2 regions of the Kitasatospora sp. NPDC101108 genome follow, and region 1 is predicted to be linked to the other one. Evidence: riboswitches for the same ligand, from Rfam matches in the RefSeq annotation. Region 1 holds a riboswitch; the other holds the start of a gene.
The links. Region 1 has a riboswitch for glycine ahead of gcvP (aminomethyl-transferring glycine dehydrogenase). Riboswitches for the same ligand answer to the same signal wherever they lie in the genome.

Region 1 (7,207 bases):
CGGGCATCCGCTCCTACGCGGTCGGTGTGCCGGAGCCGCACGACGTCACCTGGCTGTACGGCGGGTTCCGGGAGGTCGCCGGGGCGGGGAAGGCGGCCGTGAACGTCTGGCTGCGGCCGGACCCGGAGTTCCTCGGGCCCAAGGAGGACGGCATCCCGAAGGCGCTGGCGGAGGCCGCGGAGCGGTAGCGCCGGGCGCGGGGCGTCGGCCGGGTTCGTACGCACTGTCGGACCCGTGCGCGATGATCGGCGGGTGCGATCTCTGCCGAGCATCATCCACCTCGACATGGACGCCTTCTTCGCGGCGGTGGAGCAGGCGTCCAAGCCCAGCCTGCGCGGGAAGCCGGTGATCGTCGGCGGGCTCGGCGGGCGCGGGGTGGTCTCGACGGCCTCGTACGAGGCGCGGAAGTTCGGGGTGCACTCGGCGATGCCGATGGCGCAGGCGCGCCGGCTGTGCCCGAACGCGGCCTTCCTGACCGGGCGCTTCGAGGCGTACCGGCAGAACAGCGAGATCGTGATGGGGCTGCTGCGCGAGCTGTCGCCGCTGGTGCAGCCGCTGAGCCTGGACGAGGCCTTCGTCGACCTGGAGGCCGGTCCTTACGGGCCGGTGCTGACGGAGGCGGACCACGAGACCGGGGAGCGGCTGGTGCTCGCCCTGGCGGAGGACCTGCGGGCGGACATCCAGCGGCTCACCGGGCTGACCGGCTCGGTCGGGGCGGCGGGCTCCAAGCTGATGGCGAAGATCGCCTCGGAGCAGGCCAAGCCGGACGGGCTGGTGCTGATCGAGCCGGGGGAGGAGCGGGCGGTGCTCGGCCCGATGCCGGTCCGGGCGCTGCCGGGGATCGGCCCGGCCACCGAGCAGGTGCTGCGGCGGGCCGGGCTGAGCACGGTGGCCGACCTGGCGGAGGCGGGGGAGGCGGAGCTGGTCCAACTGCTCGGGCGGGCGCACGGCGCCGGGATCTTCCAGATGTCGACAGGGCTGGACGAGCGGCCGGTGGTGGCCGACCAGGACGCCAAGTCGGTCTCGGTGGAGGACACCTACGAGGTGGACCTGGCCGACCGGGACCGGGTGCTGCGTGAGGTGGAGGCGCTGGCCGGCCGGTGCGTCCGGCGGCTGCGGTCGGCCGGGCGCTCGGGGCGGACGGTGGTGCTCAAGGTCCGGCGGTTCGACTTCTCGACGCTGACCCGCTCGGAGACCCTGGGCGGGCCGACCGACGACGAGGCGGTGATCACCTCGACGGCACGGCGCCTCGCCGAGCAGGTGGACATCACCGGCGGGGTCCGGCTGCTCGGGGTGGGCGTGGCCCAGCTGGCCGACTACACCCAGGAGGACCTGTTCGCCCAGGCGCTGCGGGAGGAGGCGGCGGAGCACGCCGCCGAGGCGGCCGAGGTGGCGGAGGCCGAGGAGGAGCCGGAGGAGGCGGTGGTGCGCCGCTGGATGCCCGGGCAGGACGTCCGCCATGCCGAGTGGGGGCCGGGCTGGGTGCAGGGCAGCGGGGTCGGGCGGGTGACCGTGCGGTTCGAGACGCCGTGGAGCGGGCCGGGGCGGGTGCGGACCTTCGCGGTGGACGATCCGGCGCTGGAGCCGGCCCGGCCGCTGCCGCTGCGGCAGGTCGAGGAGCCCGGCGCCGAGGGGGAGTGAGGCGGGAGGACGCGGAACGGCCCCACCCGGTGGAAGTACCGGGTGGGGCCGCATACCGTGCCGGACTCCGGACGGTCGTGATGCCCTCGCGACCGAGCGGAGGCCGGGGCCCGCGCGTCCTGTCCCTGAGCGCGCGGGCCGGACGCCTCGTCAGGCGTCGGTCTTGGCCAGCTCGGGGCTGGAGTCCTGCCGGGCCGGGCCGCCGGCGACGGCCGTGGCCGACTTGGCGGTGCGGATCAGGAAGGGGACGGCGCCGGCGATGACGCAGACGACGGCCGTGGTCCAGAACGCGTGCTTGTACGCGTCCAGGGTGGGCAGCAGCACCGGGATCGGGAGCTTCATGACGTCGCCGGTCAGGATGGCGGTCATCACGGCGGTGCCGATCGCGCCGCCGACGGTGCGCAGCACGGAGTTCATGCCGTTGGCGATGCCGCTCTGCTCGACCGGGACGGCGCCGTTGATGAAGGCCGGCATCGCGGCGAAGGCGAGGCCGATGCCGAGGCCGAAGATGGCGGAGGCGGTGTAGATGTCGCCCTCGGCGCTGTGCCGCAGGGCCAGGTAGGCCATCGAGACCGCGCCCAGGACGCCACCGAGGACCAGCGGCAGGCGGGGGCCGCGGCGGGCGATCAGCAGGGCGCCGACCGGGGCGGCCACCATCGAGCCGATGGCGGACGGCAGCAGCATCACACCGGCGTGCAGGACGGTCGCGGTGAAGCCGTAGTGGGCGTACTTCTCCGGGGTCTGGGCGAAGTTGCTGATGACCATGAACGAGCCGTACATGCCGAAGCCGATGAGCAGACCGGCCAGGTTGGTGAAGGCCACGGCCGGGCGGGACATCATCTTCAGGTCGACCAGCGGGTGCGAGACCTTGGTCTCGATGATGCCCCAGACCAGGGCCACCACGGCGGCGACGGCGAACAGGCCGAGGGTCTTGGTGGAGGTCCAGCCCCAGTGGTTGCCCTGGCTGACGGCGACCAGCAGGGCGGAGAGCCAGGCGGCCAGAGTGACGGCACCGAGCGGGTCGGCGCCGCCCTCCTTGTCGGTCACCGGGTCGGTCGGGACGCGGAAGGCGACCAGGGCGACCGCGATCAGGCCGAAGATCAGGCCCATCCAGAAGATGGACTTGTAGTTCCAGTGCTCCAGCAGCAGGCCGGTGGCGACCAGGCCGAGGCCGGAGCCGACGCCCATCGAGGCGCTGATGGCGGCGACGCCGCCGGTGACCTTCTGCTTGGGCAGCTCGTCGCGGACGATGCTGATCGCCAGCGGCATCACGCCACCGCCGGCGCCCTGGAGGACGCGGGCGACGACCAGCCAGGTGAAGGAGTGGGTGCTGACCGCCAGGGCCGAACCGGCGACCAGACCGGCCAGCGAGATCAGCAGCATGGGCTTGCGGCCCCGGAGGTCGCCGAAGCGGCCCAGCAGGGGAGTCAGCACGGCGGCGGACAGCAGGTTGGCGGTCATCAGCCAGGTGATGTTGGAGCCGGAGACGTCCAGTTCCTTGGCCAGCGACGGCAGGATCGGGACGACCGCGGTCTGCACCACGCTGAACGACAGCATCGCCAGGATGAGGGCCGGCAGGACCCGGGCGTTGCTCTGCTTCTTGGCCGCGGTGGTGGGCTGTGGTGCCTCACTCACGGTTGCTTCCTCCCGTACATAGTGAATGAACTGAAGTAACTCTGCCGGAAGATACTTCAGAGTGTCAAATATCGACTGGTTAAGGTTTGGCAAAGGTGAAGGTTCGGGTGCGGTGGACCGGCGGATCGCGGGCGCGTCGAGGGCCCCGGACCGGAGTCCGGGGCCCATCGGGAACGCTGGTCGGGGCGGTGGAATCAGGCCAGGGGGTGCAGGGCGGCGGGGCGGGCGCCCTCGGGGGCCGGGGACATCGAGCCGTTCGTCGGGTTGGGCGCGGCGACGGCCTCGGCGGTGGTGTCGTGGACCTCGACGTTCTCGCGGCGGAGCTCGTCCCGGATCACCTCCTCCTCGGTGTACCGCTCGACCACCAGACGGACCCGCTCGATCGGGGCGAGGTACTTGCGGACCACCGGCCGTTCCTCGCGGAGGGTGACCTCTTCCACCGCCTCGTCGATCTCCTTCTCGGTGAGCGAGGCGAGCTCGGTTTCGCTGACCGGGATCCGCTCCACCCGGACCCGCTCGCGGACCACCGGGACGCGGCGCTCGACCTGCTCGCTGGTCACGTACTTGCGCAGCTTCGCGGTGCCCAGGACGTGCCACTCGGTGGAGATGTCGAGCCGCTCCTCGCGGCAGGTGATCTCCACCGGGTCGCTGGGGGCCGAGGCGGCGGCGGTGTCGGTCGCGAAGGGAGCGGTCGCGGCCTGGGTGGTCGCGACCGGCGTGGGCGCGGCCTGGGCGGGATGCGGCATCGGCTCGACGGCGTGGCCGGGGAAGGGGGCGGGGGTGCCGAGGGTTCGCACGGGGGCCTCCGTGGCGGTGCTGGTGGCGGTGGCGGTCATCGTCGTGCCGGAGTCGGGGGAGTGGTGGGCCACCGGCTCGGCGGCCGCGGCCACGGGGACGGCCGAGGTGGTGCCGAAGTCGAGGTCCGGCTGGGCGGCCGGGCCGGGCGCCCCGGCGGTCGGGCGGCCGTCCACCGCGGTGTCGAGGCCGTAGTAGCGGTAGAGCTGGAGTTCCTGGGCGGGGGACAGGTGCTGGCCGACGCCGAAGTCCGGCGAGTCCTTGACCAGCGACTTGTCGTACGGCACCCGGAGCTCGTCGCCGGAGAACTCGCTCGTGGTGAGGGGGACGAAGGCGTCCCGCCCGAAGATGCCGGTGCGGACGGCCGCCCACTCCGGCTGTCCGGTGGCGTCGTCCAGGTAGACCTCGTCGACCGTGCCGATCTTGTCGCCGTTGCGGTCGACCGCCTTGTGGCCGATGAGGTCGCGGGGGTCGATTTCGGTCTGCACGCTTTCCTCCAGTGCGCTGCGCCTGCGGCACGCCCGCAGATCGGCGGCCGGGGCACCCGTCCCGTCCGCCACTTCACACCAAAAGCCATGAATCGGGCCCACGCGACCGGGGTGCGGCCGGACGGGTCGGCGCTGGGCCGTCCGGGGGACGCGCGTAGACCCGGAGTGATCCGACGCACCCGTGATCGGAAGGCCTCCCGCTGGTACCCTGGGCGGCGACCGCCGAGCCCGCTCGGGAGAGTCCCCGTCAGCGAAAACCACTGGTCGGGGCGCCGAAGGAGCAACTCCTCCCCGGAATCTCTCAGGCATCCGTACCGTGCGGGATAGGTCACTCTGGAAAGCAGGGCAGGACCGTCGGCGCGGGAGCCGGCGATCACCACCCTCACCGACGGTGCAAGCCGACGGAGCGCCACAGCGCGACGTGCGGGCGAAGCTCTCAGGTCCCGATGACAGAGGGGGAGGCCTTTCGGGTCCGTCCGCCCAGGCCGGTCCGCTGTCCGCAGCGGCGTTGGCCGGCCGGCGTGCGTACCCCCGTTGGTCCGTGACCAGGAGGCCTCGACCACCATGAACGCCCAGCCGAACGCGGGACGCCCCACCGGCGCCCCGACCCTCACCGAGCTTGAGCTGGCCAGCCCCTTCGAGAACCGCCACATCGGCCCCGACGCCGCCGCCCAGGAGAAGATGCTGGCGTCCGTCGGCTACGGCTCGCTGGACGAGCTCGCCGCCACGGCCGTTCCCGAGGCCATCCGTTCCATCACCGCCCTGGACCTGCCCGCAGGCCGCAGTGAGGCCCAGGTCCTCGCCGAGCTGCGCGAGCTGGCGGGCCGCAACCAGGTGCTCCAGCCGATGATCGGCCTGGGCTACTACGGCACCTTCACCCCGCCGGTGATCCTGCGCAACGTCATGGAGAACCCGGCCTGGTACACCGCCTACACCCCGTACCAGCCGGAGATCTCGCAGGGCCGCCTGGAGGCGCTGCTCAACTTCCAGACCCTGGTCTCCGACCTGACCGGCCTGCCCACCTCCGGCTCCTCGCTGCTGGACGAGGGCACCGCGGCCGCCGAGGCGATGGCGCTGGCCCGCCGCGTCACCAAGGTCAAGGGCGGCGTCTTCCTGGTCGACGCCGAGACCCTGCCGCAGACCATCGCGGTGATCAACACCCGCGCCGTGCCGACCGGTGTCGAGGTCGTCGTCGCCGACCTGTCCGAGGGCATCCCGGCCGAGATCGCCGAGCGCGGCGTCTTCGGCGTGCTGCTGCAGTACCCGGGCGCCACCGGCGTGGTCCGCGACCTCGCCCCGGTGATCGAGCAGGCGCACGGCCTGGGCGCGATCGTCGCCGTCGCCGCCGACCTGCTGGCGCTCACCCTGCTCAAGTCCCCGGGCTCGCTGGGCGCCGACATCGCCTGCGGCACCTCGCAGCGCTTCGGCGTGCCGATGGGCTTCGGCGGCCCGCACGCCGGCTACCTGTCGGTGCGCGCCGAGTACGCCCGCTCGCTGCCCGGCCGCCTGGTCGGCGTCTCCGTCGACGCCGACGGCAACCGCGCCTACCGCCTGGCGCTGCAGACCCGCGAGCAGCACATCCGCCGCGAGAAGGCCACCAGCAACATCTGCACCGCCCAGGTGCTGCTCGCCGTGATGGCCTCGATGTACGCCGTCTACCACGGCCCGGACGGCCTGGCCGACATCGCCCGCCGCACCCACCGCTACGCCGCCGCCCTCGCCGAGGGCCTGCGGGCCGGCGGCGTCGAGCTGCTGCACGGCGAGTTCTTCGACACCGTCACCGCCGTCGTCCCGGGCCGCGCCGCCGAGATCGCTGCCGCCGCCCGCGCCAACGGCATCAACGTGTACCAGGACGGCGAGGACCGGATCTCGGTCTCCACCGACGAGACCACCACCCGCGAGCACCTGGCCGGTGTCTGGGCCGCCTTCGGCGTCCCCGCCGTCGAGGTGGCCGAGGCCGCCGGGACGCTGCCGGCCGCGGTGCTGCGCGAGGACGAGTACCTGACCCACCCGGTCTTCCACAGCCACCGCTCGGAGACCGCCATGCTGCGCTACCTGCGCCGCCTGTCGGACCGGGACTACGCGCTGGACCGCGGCATGATCCCGCTGGGCTCCTGCACCATGAAGCTCAACGCCACCACCGAGATGGAGGCGGTCACCTGGCCGGAGTTCGGCCAGCTGCACCCCTTCGCTCCGGTCGACCAGGCCGCGGGCTACCTGACCCTGATCCGTCAGCTGGAGCAGCAGCTGGTCGAGGTCACCGGCTACGACGCCGTCTCGATCCAGCCGAACGCGGGCTCCCAGGGCGAGCTGGCCGGCCTGCTGGCCGTCCGCGCCTACCACCACGCGAACGGCGACACCCAGCGCGACGTCTGCCTGATCCCGTCCTCGGCGCACGGCACCAACGCCGCCTCCGCGGTGATGGCCGGCATGCGCGTGGTCGTGGTGAAGACCCTGGTCGACGGCGACGTGGACGTCGAGGACCTGAAGGCCAAGATCGAGCAGCACCGCGACAACCTCTCGGTGCTGATGGTCACCTACCCGTCGACCCACGGCGTGTACGAGACCCAGATCACCGACATCTGCGCCCTGGTGCACGAGGCCGGCGGCCAGGTCTACGTGGACGGCGCCAACCTGAACGCCCTGGT
Region 2 (7,207 bases), on a different contig from region 1:
CGGCCGTCAGCCACTCGTGCTCCTTGGTGTACTGCAGGTGCTGGGGGTTGCTCATGGCGTCATTCTCCAGGATGGGAAGCGGGTACGACGCAGCGGGCCGCCGCACGGACGGCTCCGACGTGCGTGTATGGGAAATCGAGGGGTCCTGCGAGGCCTCAGCGGGCGCGCTTGTAGAACGGCAGCGCCACGACCTGGACGGGCTCGTGCTTGCCGCGCACGTCCACCGCGACGGTGGTGCCCGGCTCGGCGTGGGCCGCGTCGACGTAGGCCATCGCGATCGGCTTCCCCAGCGTCGGGGACGGCGCGCCGGAGGTGATCCGGCCGATCGGGGCGCCGTCGGTGGAGACCACGGTGTACTCGGCGCGCGGCACACGCTTGCCCTCGGAGACCAGGCCGACCAGGACCTTCGGCGGGTTGGTCTCGGCCGCGGCGGCGGCCTGCTCCAGCGCCTTGCGGCCGACGAACGCGCCGTCGTTGGTGGTCTTGTCGAAGCGGACGACCCGGCCCAGGCCCGCGTCGAACGGGGTCAGGTCGGTGGACAGCTCGTGCCCGTACAGCGGCATGCCCGCCTCCAGGCGCAGCGTGTCGCGGCAGGACAGGCCGCACGGGACCAGGCCGTGGCCCTCGCCGGCGGCGGTCAGGGCCTGCCAGACCGGCTCGGCGTCGACCGGGTGGCAGAAGATCTCGAAGCCGTCCTCGCCGGTGTAGCCGGTCCGGGCCAGCAGCACCTCGCGGCCGGCCACCTGGGCCGGGAGGATCGCGTAGTACTTCAGGCCGGGCAGGTCGGCGTCGGTGGTCTTCGCCAGGACGGCGGTGGCCTCCGGGCCCTGGACGGCGATCAGCGCGTAGGTGTCGCGGTCGTCGGTGACGACGGCGTCGAAGCCCTTGGCGCGGGCGATCAGCTCGTCCAGCACCAGCTGGGCGTTGGAGGCGTTGGCGACCACCAGGAAGGCGTCCTCGCGCAGGCGGTAGACGATCAGGTCGTCCAGGATGCCGCCGTCCTCGGCGCAGATCATGGTGTAGCGGGCGCGCAGCACGCCGAGCGCGGAGACGAAGCCGACCAGGGCGTGGTCCAGCATCTCGCCGGCCTGCGGGCCGGTGACGGTGATCTCGCCCATGTGCGAGAGGTCGAACAGGCCGGCCTTGGTGCGGACGGCGAGGTGCTCCTCGCGCTCGCTGCCGTAGCGCAGCGGCATGTCCCAGCCGGCGAAGTCGGTCATGGTCGCGCCGAGGGCGCGGTGCAGCGCGTCGAGCGCGGTGAGGCGGAGGGACGACATGGCCAGGAACTCCTCGGTCGGGGCACTCAGGGGTGCGCGCGCCGGGACCGGACCCGCTCGGGGACCGACCCTGCGCGCGGGCATGCGGCGGCGTGGGTCTCCCCATCTGTCGTCGAACCTGAGAGCTTCACCGCCCGCCTGCCCGCAGCTGGTGCCAGCATCAGCTGGTTCCAGCATCGGGGACAGGACGGCGGCTTGCACCGTGGGTGGGCGCGCGACAGGGCCGTGCGCCGCTTTCCAGATGTGCCTAACCCGCGCGGTAGGGGGGCCTGAGAGATTCCGGGGAGGACTTGCTCCTTCGGCGCCGGCTGTGCCCCCCGAGGGGCACTCCGGGCTCTCCCGCGCGGGTTCGAGCGGCCGGTGTGGAGTTGTGGGGGCCCGCGGCGCATGCCGTCGGACGCGCACATCATGGCACGTCCGCGCGGAGGAGGGGAGAGGGGACCCGGTCACACGGCACGGAGCGCCCGGTCACGTGCCACGGCGCGCCCCGTCGCACGCCGCCGGGCGCCCTCCGGGGGGACGACGCGCGTTCGAAGCCGAGCCCTAAACTTCTCCGCGTCGGTGCAGCAGTGGGCGGCCGACCCGGCACGAGGGCGGACGGCGGCGCATGGAGTACCCGGTGGAGCAGCAGCAGGGGTGGGACGGGCCGCAGGCGGCGCCGTCGGGCGGCGCGTGGCCGGCGAACGAGCTGGAGCAGGTGCTGACGGCCGCGCTGGGCGACCCGGGGGCGACGCCGCGGGTGATCGAGGTGCTGGCCCGCAGCCAGGTGTGGATCCCGCTGCCGGCCGGGGGCGACCCGAACGGGCAGTCGCTGGACCTGCCGACCGTCGAGCTGGCCGGCTCCCCGTACGTGCCGGTGTTCTCCTCGCAGGAGGTGTTCCTGCAGCAGGCACCGGGGATGGCCTTCGCGGTCGCACCGGCCTGGGAGTTCGCCCGCGGACTGCCGCTGGGCGTGGGCATCGCGGTCAACCCGGAGGCGGCGGTGGGCATCCCGGTGCCCCCGCAGGGTGTGGCGGAGCTGCGCCGCGGCCCCCGGGAGGAGCGCTGGGAGCAGCAGCCGGAGGCGCCGACCGGCGGCCGGGTGGCGCTGCGCGAGCCCGTGCCGGGCGAGGACCCGGAGCATTTCCTGGCCGCTTGCAGGGCCGAACTGTCGGCCCTGACGGGGGTCGTGACCGCGCGCCGGGCGCTGGCCAGCATCGAGGGCGAACCGACCGTGATGTTCGTGGGCGTCCAGCTGGATCCGGTGGCCCCGGCCGACCCGGGGGCGGTGAACGAGGCGCTCGGGCGGGCGCTGGGAACCGCGCCGCTGCCGGGCGGCGTCCACCTCGTGCTGCTCGACCTCGCCGACGACCCGGTGGTCGAGTGGCTGCTGACCCGGGTCATGCCCTTCTACTCGCGGGTGTGAGCGGGGATTCTTCACAGGCACGTCGCCGTGGCGGTGGCCGGTGCCGCGCCATAGGGTGCGTGCAGGCGGCTGACGGGCCGGCGGGTTCAGGAAAGAGGCGCGGCGAGGTGGGCGCATGAGTGCGGGAACGGGAGCGGGCGGGGTGCCGGGGCCCTGGGGCCAGGCACCGGCCGGGCGCCCGGGCGCGGATCCGGGCGCGTTGGAGCAGGCTCTGCGCGAGGTCGCGCCGGAGCGCTGGGACGCGTACGAGCGGCTGCTGCACGCGCTGGCCGAGGGCCAGGTCTGGATGCTGCTGTGGCACGGCAGCCCGGGCAGTCCGGACGCCCAGTACGGGAACATGGAGATCGGCGGTCACGGCTACGCGCCGGCCGTCACCTCGCCCGAGCAGCTGACGGCCTCCGGCTGGGCCCGGGCGCACGAGGTCATCTCCGGGCGGGAGATCGCCGCTTCGCTGTACCGCACCCGCTGGGGCCTGTGGCTCAACCCGCACGCGCCGGGCGGCGGGGTCGGGGTGCCGTGGGCGGACCTGCGGCGGATCGCCGCGGGCCTGGACCGGCTGCCGGCCGGTCCGTTGAAGCTGAGCGAGCCGCAGGTGAACGCCCAGCAGTTCTTCGCGCTGCTGGAGCGGCAGGCGGGCGAGGTGCGCGCGGTCCGGGCGCTGCGCCGGGCCTGGGTGCAGCCGTCGGTGGGGGAGCCGTACCTGGCGATCGGCCTCGACCTGTACGAGAGTTCGCCGCCGGCGGTGGAGGCGGTCAGGGCGCTGATGCAGCGGGCGATCGCGGTGGCCCCGGAGGGGCTCGCGGTGTCCACCGTGGCGATGTCGGACGAGTACGACCCGGTGGCGCTGTGGATGCGCGCCAACGCGCGGCCGTTCTTCGACCGGGAGGCGGGCCGACCGCCGACGGGCCCGTACCCGCCGGTGCCGCCGCCGTACCCCGGGCAGTCGATGCCGGGCCGACCGGTCCCGGGGCAGTCGATGCCCGGACAGCCGATGCCCGGACAGTCGATGCCCGGTTACGCGTACGGCACCCAGCCGCCCGCGCCGGGTTGGGGGCAGCAGGCCCAGCCGCCGTGGCCCGGATACCCCGGCCGCTGATTGTCGAAACCGCTGTTGTCAAACCCTCTGGCACGAAGCCGACTTGATCCCTGATCAGGTCGGCTTCGGTGCTTTCGGGACGAATTTCCGATCTCGGCGCAGGCACATCTTGACATGGCAGTTACAGCCATGTGAAGAGGTATATGCCGAAGATCGGGGAGGTGCATGCGGGCAGATCACAGTTGGGCATCTGTCGGTTGTCAGGGCTGGCGCAAGCCTGTTCGGATGGCAGAGAGTTCTGCGCAACGCATCGCGCGTACTGGAAACCCCACGAAGGTGAACGCGCACGCCGACCGCTCGATCCACGCGACGCCCATCCCGCGTGGAGGCAGTACCCGTGCACGACGTACTGCCGCGAACACCTGCACCTAGCACCTCCGCACGTCCGCAGCCGTACCGCCGAACCGGCGCCCGGCACCCGTGGGCCGGCCACCGTCGGCGAGGGGACCAACTGACCATGACCGCACCCATGACCACCGCCGGGAACGAACCCGAGGCACTCGCCTCCCCGGGCCCGGCCAAGACGATCGAGGGCCGCTCCCTCGGTCGGATCGCCTGGACCCGCTTCAAGCGGGACAAGGCCGCCGTCGCCGGCGGCATCGTGGTGATCCTGCTGATCCTCCTGGCCGTCCTGGCCGGGCCCCTGGAGTCCGTGTTCGGGCTCGACCCCGACCAGCCGAACACCGACCTGCTGGACGCCGACCTCGGTGGACTCCCGCTCGGCGACTGGGGCGGGATGAGCGCGGACCACCCGCTCGGCATCGACCCGCTGCAGGGCCGCGACCTGCTCGCCCGCGTGGTCGACGGCTCCTGGGTCTCCCTGCTGGTCGCCTTCGGCGCGACCGTCCTGTCCAACACCCTCGGCACCGTGCTCGGCGTGATGGCCGGCTACTACGGCGGCTGGGTGGACACCGTGATCAGCCGGCTGATGGACGTCTTCCTGGCGTTCCCGCTGCTGCTGTTCGCCATCGCGATCTCCGCCTCGCTCCAGGGCGGCGCGTTCGGCCTGCACGGCCTCCCGCTGCACATCATGGTGCTGATCTTCGTGATCGGCTTCTTCAACTGGCCCTATATGGGCCGGATCGTGCGCGGACAGACCCTCTCGCTGCGCGAGCGGGAGTTCGTCCACGCGGCCCGCAGCCTCGGCGCCCGCGGCCCGTTCATCCTGTTCAAGGAGCTGCTGCCGAACCTGGTCGGCCCGATCCTGGTCTACTCGACCCTGCTGATCCCGACCAACATCCTCTTCGAGGCCGGTCTGAGCTTCCTCGGCGTCGGCATCCAGCCCCCGCAGTCCTCGTGGGGCGGCATGCTCGCCGACGCGAAGAACTACTACCAGGTGGACCCCCAGTACATGGTGGTCCCCGGCCTGGCGATCTTCATCACCGTGCTCGCGTTCAACCTGCTCGGCGACGGGCTGCGTGACGCCCTCGATCCCAAGAGCAACTGACCCTGCGTCAGAACCCTCCTTCCTCCACACCTCAAGGGGTTGATCTCACCCATGCGTAGGTCCCGTACCGTCGCACTGACCGCCGCGGCCGCCGCCGCGGTCCTGGTCGTCACCGGCTGTTCGTCCAGCTCGAAGAGCAGCGACGGCTCCTCTTCCTCCTCCGGCAACGCGAGTGGCGGCGGTGCCGACGCGGCCACCAAGCAGATCGTCAACGCCTCGGACAAGAAGGGCGGGACGGTCACCTACGAGATGAAGGGCACCCCGGACTCCCTCGACCCGGGCAACACGTACTACGCGTACATCTACAACTTCTCGCGCCTGTACGGCCGTCCGCTGACCACCTTCAACCCGGCCGCCGGCGCGGACGGCAACAAGCTGGTCCCGGACCTCGCCGAGTCGATGGGCCAGCCCAGCGCGGACGGCCTGACCTGGACGTACAAGCTGCGTGCGGGCCTGAAGTACGACGACGGCACCCCGATCACCTCCAAGGACGTCAAGTACGCCGTGGAGCGCTCGAACTACGCGCCCGAGGTGAACTCCAACGGCCCGACGTACTTCCACGACCTGCTGGTCGACAACCCGACGCCGTACCAGGGCCCGTACAAGGACAAGACCGGCGACCTGAAGTCGATCGAGACCCCGGACGACACCACGGTCGTCTTCCACCTGCAGCACCCCTTCGCCGACTTCGACTACCTGGTCAGCGCCCCGCAGACCGCGCCGGTCCCGCAGGCCAAGGACACCGGTGCCGACTACGTGAAGCACATCGTGTCCTCGGGCAGCTACAAGTTCGAGACCTACGAGGACGGCAAGCAGGCCGTCCTGGTGCCGAACACCAACTGGGACAAGAGCAGCGACCCGATCCGCAAGCAGCTGGCGGACAAGATCGTGCTCAAGATGAACATCGACCAGGCCACCATCGACAAGGACCTGCTGGCCGGCAACGCCCAGGTCGACCTGGTCGGCGGCGGCGTCGACCCGCAGACCCAGGCGCAGATCCTGCGCGACCCGAAGCTCAAGGCCAAGACCGACAACGCCTACGGCGGCCGCCTGGTCTACATGGCGATCAACACCAAGGTCGCGCCGTTCGACAACATCGACTGCCGCAAGGCCGTCCAGTACGCGATCGACAAGGTCGCGGTGCAGACCGCGCTCGGCGGCCCGATCCGCGGCCAGGTGGCCAGCACCGTCCTCCCGCCGGACATCCCGGGCCACCAGGACTTCAACCTGTACGAGACCAAGGACAACAAGGGCGACCAGGCCAAGGCCAAGGACTCCCTGAAGGCCTGCGGCAAGGACGGCGGCTTCAACACCGTCCTGACCGCCCGCACCGAGCGCGCGACCGAGGTCGCCGCGGCCACCCAGATCCAGGCGCAGCTGAAGAACGTCGGCATCAACGTCGAGATCCAGCAGTTCCCGCAGGGCAAGTACCTGACCGACTCGGCCGGCGCGCCGCAGTACACCCAGGACCACAACATCGGTCTGATGATGATGCAGTGGGGCGCCGACTGGCCGACCGGCTACGGCTTCCTGCAGCAGATCGTCGACGGCCGCGCGATCAAGCCGTCCGGCAACAGCAACCTGGCCCAGCTGAACGACCCGGCCGTCAACAAGATGATCGACGACGCCGCCGTCAACCCGGACAAGGCCGCCCGCGAGAAGATCTACGGCGACATCGACAAGAAGGTCATGGAGTCCGCGGTGTACGTCCCGCTGACCGACTTCAAGGTCTTCCTGTACCGCCCGGACAGCGCCACCAACGTCGCCTCCACCCCGGCCTTCTCGGGTGAGTACGACTACCTGAACATCGGCACCACCAAGTAAAGAGCCTGGCTCCGCATCCCTGAAGGCAGGTGAAGGCAGCGGCGCCCGCCGCCGTCCGGAAGATCCCGGACGGCGGCGGGCCGCCGGAGCCGCCCAACTGTGTTTGCCTACATCGTTCGCAGGATCCTCGCGGCCGCGGTGCTGCTGCTGGTCGTCAG

Region 2: it holds a riboswitch for glycine, as region 1 does, so the genes downstream of both, gcvT (glycine cleavage system aminomethyltransferase GcvT) here and gcvP (aminomethyl-transferring glycine dehydrogenase) in region 1, are expected to answer to the same signal.

What each region holds. Positions count from the first base shown of each region.
Region 1 covers NZ_JBVJLM010000009.1:10,287-17,493, forward strand. The annotation lists gene ACZ6Z8_RS20440 (SanA/YdcF family protein) at 1-188, shown strand, start outside; gene ACZ6Z8_RS20445 (DNA polymerase IV) at 253-1,641, shown strand; gene ACZ6Z8_RS20450 (MFS transporter) at 1,792-3,276, opposite strand; gene ACZ6Z8_RS20455 (PRC and DUF2382 domain-containing protein) at 3,471-4,559, opposite strand; glycine riboswitch at 4,783-4,886, shown strand; glycine riboswitch at 4,888-5,019, shown strand; gene gcvP (aminomethyl-transferring glycine dehydrogenase) at 5,124-7,207, shown strand, end outside.
Region 2 covers NZ_JBVJLM010000023.1:43,335-50,541, reverse strand. The annotation lists gene gcvH (glycine cleavage system protein GcvH) at 1-55, opposite strand, end outside; gene gcvT (glycine cleavage system aminomethyltransferase GcvT) at 156-1,277, opposite strand; glycine riboswitch at 1,525-1,629, opposite strand; gene ACZ6Z8_RS32840 (enhanced serine sensitivity protein SseB C-terminal domain-containing protein) at 1,885-2,682, shown strand; gene ACZ6Z8_RS32835 (enhanced serine sensitivity protein SseB C-terminal domain-containing protein) at 2,798-3,778, shown strand; gene ACZ6Z8_RS32830 (ABC transporter permease) at 4,236-5,225, shown strand; gene ACZ6Z8_RS32825 (ABC transporter substrate-binding protein) at 5,277-7,049, shown strand; gene ACZ6Z8_RS32820 (ABC transporter permease) at 7,149-7,207, shown strand, end outside.